One region of the Mucilaginibacter sp. GW821-FHT07H05 genome, then DNA from elsewhere that is predicted to be linked to it. Evidence: riboswitches for the same ligand, from Rfam matches in the RefSeq annotation. Region 1 holds a riboswitch; each other region holds the start of a gene.
What was found. Region 1 has a riboswitch for S-adenosylmethionine ahead of AC07M6_RS00965 (peroxiredoxin). Riboswitches for the same ligand answer to the same signal wherever they lie in the genome.
Positions count from the first base shown of each region.

Region 2: it holds a riboswitch for S-adenosylmethionine, as region 1 does, so the genes downstream of both, metH (methionine synthase) here and AC07M6_RS00965 (peroxiredoxin) in region 1, are expected to answer to the same signal.
Region 3: it holds a riboswitch for S-adenosylmethionine, as region 1 does, so the genes downstream of both, AC07M6_RS08605 (homoserine O-acetyltransferase family protein) here and AC07M6_RS00965 (peroxiredoxin) in region 1, are expected to answer to the same signal.

Region 1 covers NZ_JBWKPY010000001.1:201,185-203,457, forward strand. The annotation lists gene AC07M6_RS00960 (hypothetical protein) at 1-103, shown strand, start outside; SAM riboswitch class I at 751-869, shown strand; gene AC07M6_RS00965 (peroxiredoxin) at 1,041-1,676, shown strand; gene AC07M6_RS00970 (TlpA family protein disulfide reductase) at 1,895-2,273, shown strand, end outside.
Region 2 covers NZ_JBWKPY010000002.1:157,279-159,551, forward strand. The annotation lists gene metH (methionine synthase) at 1-1,397, opposite strand, end outside; SAM riboswitch class I at 1,536-1,644, opposite strand; gene dnaA (chromosomal replication initiator protein DnaA) at 2,013-2,273, opposite strand, start outside.
Region 3 covers NZ_JBWKPY010000003.1:171,680-173,952, forward strand. The annotation lists gene AC07M6_RS08600 (trans-sulfuration enzyme family protein) at 1-218, shown strand, start outside; SAM riboswitch class I at 403-514, shown strand; gene AC07M6_RS08605 (homoserine O-acetyltransferase family protein) at 897-1,949, shown strand; gene AC07M6_RS08610 (homoserine dehydrogenase) at 1,955-2,273, shown strand, end outside.

The sequences.
Region 1 (2,273 bases):
TTATAGCTTTAACGGAGGTACGGTTACCGGCATGAGCTGGGCATACCTCTTGGAAATCCCCGACGGCAGCCCTATAGCATGGCCAATAGATAACTCCATGTAATAATTTTTAGAACGATGCCTTCGTATTGCGATTTTTTGCATATGCGTTAACTAAAACAAAGTAAATATACCCAAGATGTCGCCGAGCGACTCTTTTGCGCAGTTGTTCATGCAGCCGCCCGGCCGGAGGCCACAAGTGTCCGGAAGATTCTTAGTTCCCTCCCACGGGGAGGGGTGCGGCTGATTGTGTTGTGGCAGGGAGGGGTTTCTACGCTTGATGAAACCTCTCCCTACACCCTCCCGATGGGAGGGAATCGCACAATCCCCCTCTTTTTTTAATCTTCCGAACTCTGATAGGCTGGAGCCGGGCGAATGCATCTGTGTACCCCCGCGTTAGCGATAGGAGCGGATACCGGCCCTGCGGCTAAGGCCCTGTGCAGTATGAGCGGATAGCGCGGGCCGCAGGTAACGCACTAAAAGAGATTTGTTAATTGGTGATTAGAGATTAGTTGCATTGGGGTTAAACAGACTACGAGATTGCCACGTTGTCCCCTTCACACTATAGCCCTCTCTGACTCCTCGCAATGACAATAAGTAAAATATATTGCTGATAATCAATGTATTTCAAATAAATACTACTAAATCTATAGATTTTATTTGTTTTTATAAAAACGGCCCGTATATTTGTTGCCGTAATCGTTCTTTATTTACTTATCCAGAAAGACTGAGGGAAAGGCCCGAAGACGTCTTGGCAACCTGTACCGGCCCTGTGTGGCGGTAATAAGGTGCTAATTCCTGCTCCGTTACCAAACGGGGAAAGATAAGCGAGTGAATACTACCCGCCGTGTTATACGGTTCTCTCTCTTTCGGCTTTCGCGGATAAGCAAGCAACATCAAACATTAATTTTAAGATAACAATTAATAAAGTGATATTAATTAGTTTTGAGGTAAGCAACCCATTAACAAATTTTTATATCACACATTTAAACACGAAAGACATGAGTTTACGATTAGGCGACGACGCGCCAAACTTTAAAGCCAAAACCAGCCAGGGCGAAATAGATTTTTACGATTTTTTAGGCGATAGCTGGGGAGTATTGTTTAGTCACCCGGCCGATTATACCCCGGTTTGCACTACCGAACTGGGCCGTACTGCAGCCCTGAAAGAAGAATTTGCCAAACGCAATGTAAAGGTTGCGGCGTTGAGTGTAGATTCGGTAGCATCGCACAAGGAATGGATAAAGGATATCAACGAAACGCAAGACGTTGAGGTAACTTTCCCCATTATTGCCGACGAAGACCGCAAGATAGCCGAAGCTTACGATATGATCCATCCCAACGCGTCGCTGAACGCCACGGTAAGGTCGCTGTTCATCATCGGGCCGGATAAAAAGATCAAACTGATCATTACTTACCCGGCATCAACCGGTCGTAATTTTGTAGAGATTTTACGGGTGATAGATTCCCTGCAGTTAACCGCTTACCACAGCGTAGCCACCCCGGCCGACTGGAAAGACGGCGAGCAGGTGGTGGTGCTGCCATCTATTAAAACCGAGGATATCCCGGCTAAATTTCCGAAAGGGCATACGGTGATCAAACCTTATCTGCGCCTAACGCCGCAGCCGAATAAGTAATACCAAAGCCCAAGCCCCCGGCCCCCTAAAGGGGGAGGATGGAAGGTAAAGCTGTGCAAGGCTTTAAAAATCTCCCCCTTTAGGGGGCCGGGGGGCTTAGGGGCTAAAAATATACGTGTCTCCTTTAGTAAAGTAAAACTGTGCAAGGTTTTATGAAGTCTTCTCCGCCGGTATCAGGCGGAGAGACTGGGGGGAGTTGATCAAATCAAACCAACAATATGAAAAAATTACTATTATCCGCACTATTTGCCGGCAGCGCTTTATTAGCCCTGGCACAAACCGCCCCGCCAAAACCGGCAACAGCCGATATTGACCGTGGCTATAAGGTAAAGGTAGGGGATCAGGCACCCGATGATTACCAACTGGTATTATCGGACGGGCGAAAAACATCGTTAAAAGAATTGCGGGGCAAAGTAGTGGTGTTGCAGTTTACGGCCAGTTGGTGCGGGGTTTGCCGCCAGGAAATGCCGCACCTGCAAAAGGAGGTTTGGGAAGCCAACAAGGATAAGGATTTTATACTGATTGGCGTTGACCGCGATGAACCGCTTGATAAGATTAAACAATTCCAGCAGGATATGAAGATCACTTACCCGCTGG
Region 2 (2,273 bases), on a different contig from region 1:
TTATCTTCGCCCTCTTTAAGGGAGATAGAGTTTACGATACCTTTCCCCTGCAGGCATTTCAAGCCGGCTTCGATAACCGTCCACTTTGATGAATCGACCATGATAGGCAGCTTGGCAATATCCGGTTCGGATGCCAGCAGGTTCAAAAATTTCACCATCGTCGCTTCCGAATCGATCATGCCCTCGTCCATGTTCACATCTATCACCTGCGCGCCACCTTCTACCTGCTGGCGGGCAACGGTTAGCGCCCCCTCAAAATCTTCAGCTAAGATCAGCTTGCTGAATTTTGGCGAACCGGTAATATTGGTTCGCTCGCCCACGTTCACAAAGTTAGTTTCGGGGGTAACGGTTACAGCTTCCAGGCCGCTCAGGCGCATATATGGCTCAATTTCAGGCCTTTTACGCGGCGTTACCTTGGCTGCTTTTTCGGCAATAGCACGAATATGGTCGGGCGTGGTACCGCAACAACCGCCAACAATATTGACCATCCCATTGAGCATAAAATCCTCTATCAAATGGGCGGTTTCATGCGGGACTTCATCGTACTGGCCAAACTCGTTCGGCAAGCCGGCATTAGGGTAGGCCGATACATACACATCGGCTTTAGCGGCCAGTTCCTCTAAGTGCGGGCGCATTTCTTTAGCGCCCAAAGCGCAGTTTAAGCCTACCGAAAGCAGGTTGGCATGTTGCACCGAATCCCAAAAAGCCTCAACGGTTTGTCCGGATAAGGTACGTCCAGATGCATCGGTGATGGTACCTGATATCATCAGTGGCAAGCCTTTGTAAGCCGGGTTTTTATGACGCAGTTCATCCTCGTAACGCTTGGCGGCAAACAGGGCGGCCTTGGCGTTCAGGGTATCAAATATGGTTTCGATTAAGAGCAGGTCCGAGCCGCCATCCACTAATCCGCGGATCTGTGTGTAATAAGCATCAGCCAGGATATCAAAATTAACAGCACGGTAACCCGGATCATTCACATCAGGCGATAGTGATGCTGTACGGTTAGTGGGCCCAACGGCACCAGCTACAAACCGTGGTTTTTCCGGTGTTTTCAGGTTGTATTCATCCACTACCTCGCGGGCAATGCGAGCACCTTCGTAGCTCATTTCGTAAGCCAGGTCCTCCATGTGGTAATCGGCCAGCGATATTACCTGTGTACTGAAGGTATTAGTTTCGATAATATCCGCGCCGGCTTCCAAATATTCGGCATGGATAGCTTTGATCACGTCCGGCCGGGTCAGGTTCAGCAGGTCGTTATTGCCTTTCAGATCAGACGGATGGTCACGAAAGCGTTCCCCGCGGAAATCTTCCTCCGTCAGGTCGTACCGCTGTATCATGGTACCCATAGCCCCGTCAATAATCAGGATGCGTTTTTCTAATTCTTTTCTAATGTCCATTCTTTGCAAGTCGTAAGTCTTAAGTCAGGAGTAATAAGTACGGTAAATCAAGCAGCAAAAAGACTGTCGACTAAAGACTTAAAACTTCGGACTTAAAAAGCGGCTTATATCGAAAAGTCGGGTGTTGTGGTTGACTTTCGCTTATCTTTCCCATTGCCTTTTGGCTGATGAGTAGAATGTAGCACCTTGTAAGTACAGGTTGCTAAGACATCGCAGGGTCTAATCCCTCCGTCTTTCTCTATAAGCAGTGCAAAGATGCGCAATAGGGCTGTAAATTGCAAATGGAATGAGTAAGGGAAAGTCGGGAAGTAAGAAAGACGGGAAGTCCGGAAGATATGATGACACGTTGCGGATAAAAAAGTACTGCTGTACTCATCTGGCTCCAGCCGGGTGACTTTAGTGGAGTTAAAAATGCAATTGCAAACAATAGCGTGGGCTCCCAACCAACGGGAGTTTATTAAATCCTTAAAAGTAAGACGCCATTAATAGTTCCATAGGACAATCATACCCGAGCTGCCTATGGAATTGCCACGGCGCTACGCTTTTCGCAATGACAAGATAATAAAAAAGGGCTGCTTTCATTCGAAAGCAGCCCTTTTTTATAGCATATGCCTTTTACGACATCTTCAATTTTTTCTGAATATCAGCTACGTAGCCTTTAAATTTCTTATCGGTATCAATCAGATCTTCCACGGTTTGGCAGGCATAGATCACGGTAGAGTGGTCGCGGCCGCCGAAGAAATGACCGATTGATTTTAAAGAGCTTTTGGTATGTGCCTTAGCCAGGTACATCGAAATCTGGCGGGCCTGAACGATCTCGCGTTTGCGTGTTTGCGATTTTACCATTTCAATAGGTACTTCAAAATACTCGCAAAC
Region 3 (2,273 bases), on a different contig from region 1:
GTGTTAAAGGCGGCGCCGATGAAGCTAAACAGGTGTTATCCAAACTCAACCTGTTCACCATAGCCACCAGCTTAGGCGGTGTAGAAAGTTTGATAGAGCATCGTGCATCTGTAGAGGGGCCGGATACTAAAACGCCGCAAAATTTACTGCGTGTATCGGTCGGGTTAGAGCATATTGATGATTTGATTGCGGATATGGAGCAGGCTTTGGCAAGCTAAAAGCACAAGGCATAAAGCTGAAAGCTACTTTTTTGTCCGGTTTTTATGGCTGCTTTATGCTTTCGCCTTTCAGCTTTATGCTTAAAATGAAATTTAATTTGGAGAGATACGTCTTTTCAACCTATATTTGGAACATTATTTGGTAGCGATACTAAAAAAAATCAATTCCCTTCAAAAAGGTTTTGGTTTATAAAGAAGTGGCGAGAGATCAGGCTCAGAGACCCACTGGCAACCCTCCAAAATGGAGAAGGTGCCAAAACCTGGCCCGGTGAATGGATCATCGGGGGTTATAAATTAACAACCATGAAAATTAAAATTTACATCCAGCAACAACCCGCTCCTACGCAAACGCGTATGCCTTCAACCTGTAATATCGCTCATGGCGATATGCCGATCTGTTGTAGCTGCTGTTGCTAACATACACGTTCCCTTTTCCAAATTTACCGAAAATACGTGTATAGCCAGGGATAGCTTATATCCTTACCTATCAATCAATTACACAATTTATTTATTAAAAAATTATACCATGTCAACCATAGTTTTAAAATGTAAAACTCAGCATAACAGCAAAGCGATAATCAGTTTAACATTTTTTAGTTTTTTATAAGTGATATAACCGGTTATAGAGGCTGCCGCCGGATTGAATGCCCGGCCGCAGCCCGAATAACCCATTTGAACATGAATACACAAATATTTAAATATCAGCAGGCATTTGAATTGGAATCGGGTAAGCAGCTGCTTAATCTCGAGATCGGTTTTCATACGTACGGCACCCTCAATAAACAACGCAATAACGTGGTATGGGTTTGCCACGCGCTTACGGCCAACTCGGATGTGCTGGACTGGTGGAAAGGCCTTTTTGGCGATGGTTTTTACTTTAACCCCGACGAGCATTTTATTGTATGCGCCAATATATTAGGATCGGCTTATGGTACTACCAATCCGTTAAGCATTAATCCGGCCACTAACCTACCCTATTATCTTACCTTCCCCGAGTTTACTATTCGCGATATTGTAAAGGCGCACCAGTTATTAGCCGCTCATTTAGGTATCGATCAGATAGAAGTATTACTTGGCGGTTCATTAGGCGGGCAACAGGCATTGGAATGGAGCATAATGGAACCCGAACGCATCAAAAATCAAATATTGATAGCTACTAACGCGCGCCATTCGCCCTGGGGCATTGCTTTTAACGAATCGCAGCGCCTGGCTTTAAGCGCTGATAGCACTTTTTACGATAATACGCCCGATGGCGGCAGCAAAGGTTTAAAAGCGGCCCGCACCATAGCCCTGCTCTCCTACCGTAATTATAAAACTTATCATATTACCCAACAGGAACAAACCGACGAACTGCATAATTACCGGGCGGCCAGTTATCAAAACTACCAGGGGCAAAAACTGGTTAACCGTTTTAATGCCTATAGTTATTGGTACCTTACCAAGGTAATGGATTCGCACAATGCCGGGCGTAACCGTGGCGGCGTTGAAAAGGCCTTAAGTACTGTTATCGCTAAAACACTGGTTATCGGTATTAAATCCGACGTGTTATTCCCTATTGAAGAACAGCAATACCTTTTCAGGCATATCCCAAAAGCGGCTTTGGCCGAGATAGATTCACTATATGGTCACGACGGATTTTTAATAGATACCGAGATCCTGACCAACGTTATTTCATCATTTTTTAAAACAGACGTAAAAGGCAAGATCATCGACTTGCAGCAAACAGCATAAACATAATGAGTAAGAAACTTAAAATTGGACTTTTTGGCTTTGGCGTGGTTGGCCAGGGCTTATATGATATCATCCGAACCAAAAACCTGAACATCGAGATTGTTAAAATAGCTATTAAAGACGCGTCAAAAAAACGCTCGCTCCCATCCGAACTATTTACTACCGATAAGGACGAACTACTGAACAACCCCGAGATCAATACGATTGTAGAACTGATTAACGATACCGAAGCGGCTTATGATATCGTTTCTACCGCTTTAAGTACAGGCAAAAATGTGGTGTCGTCCAGCAAAAAAATGGTGGCCCTTTATTTACAGGAATTAA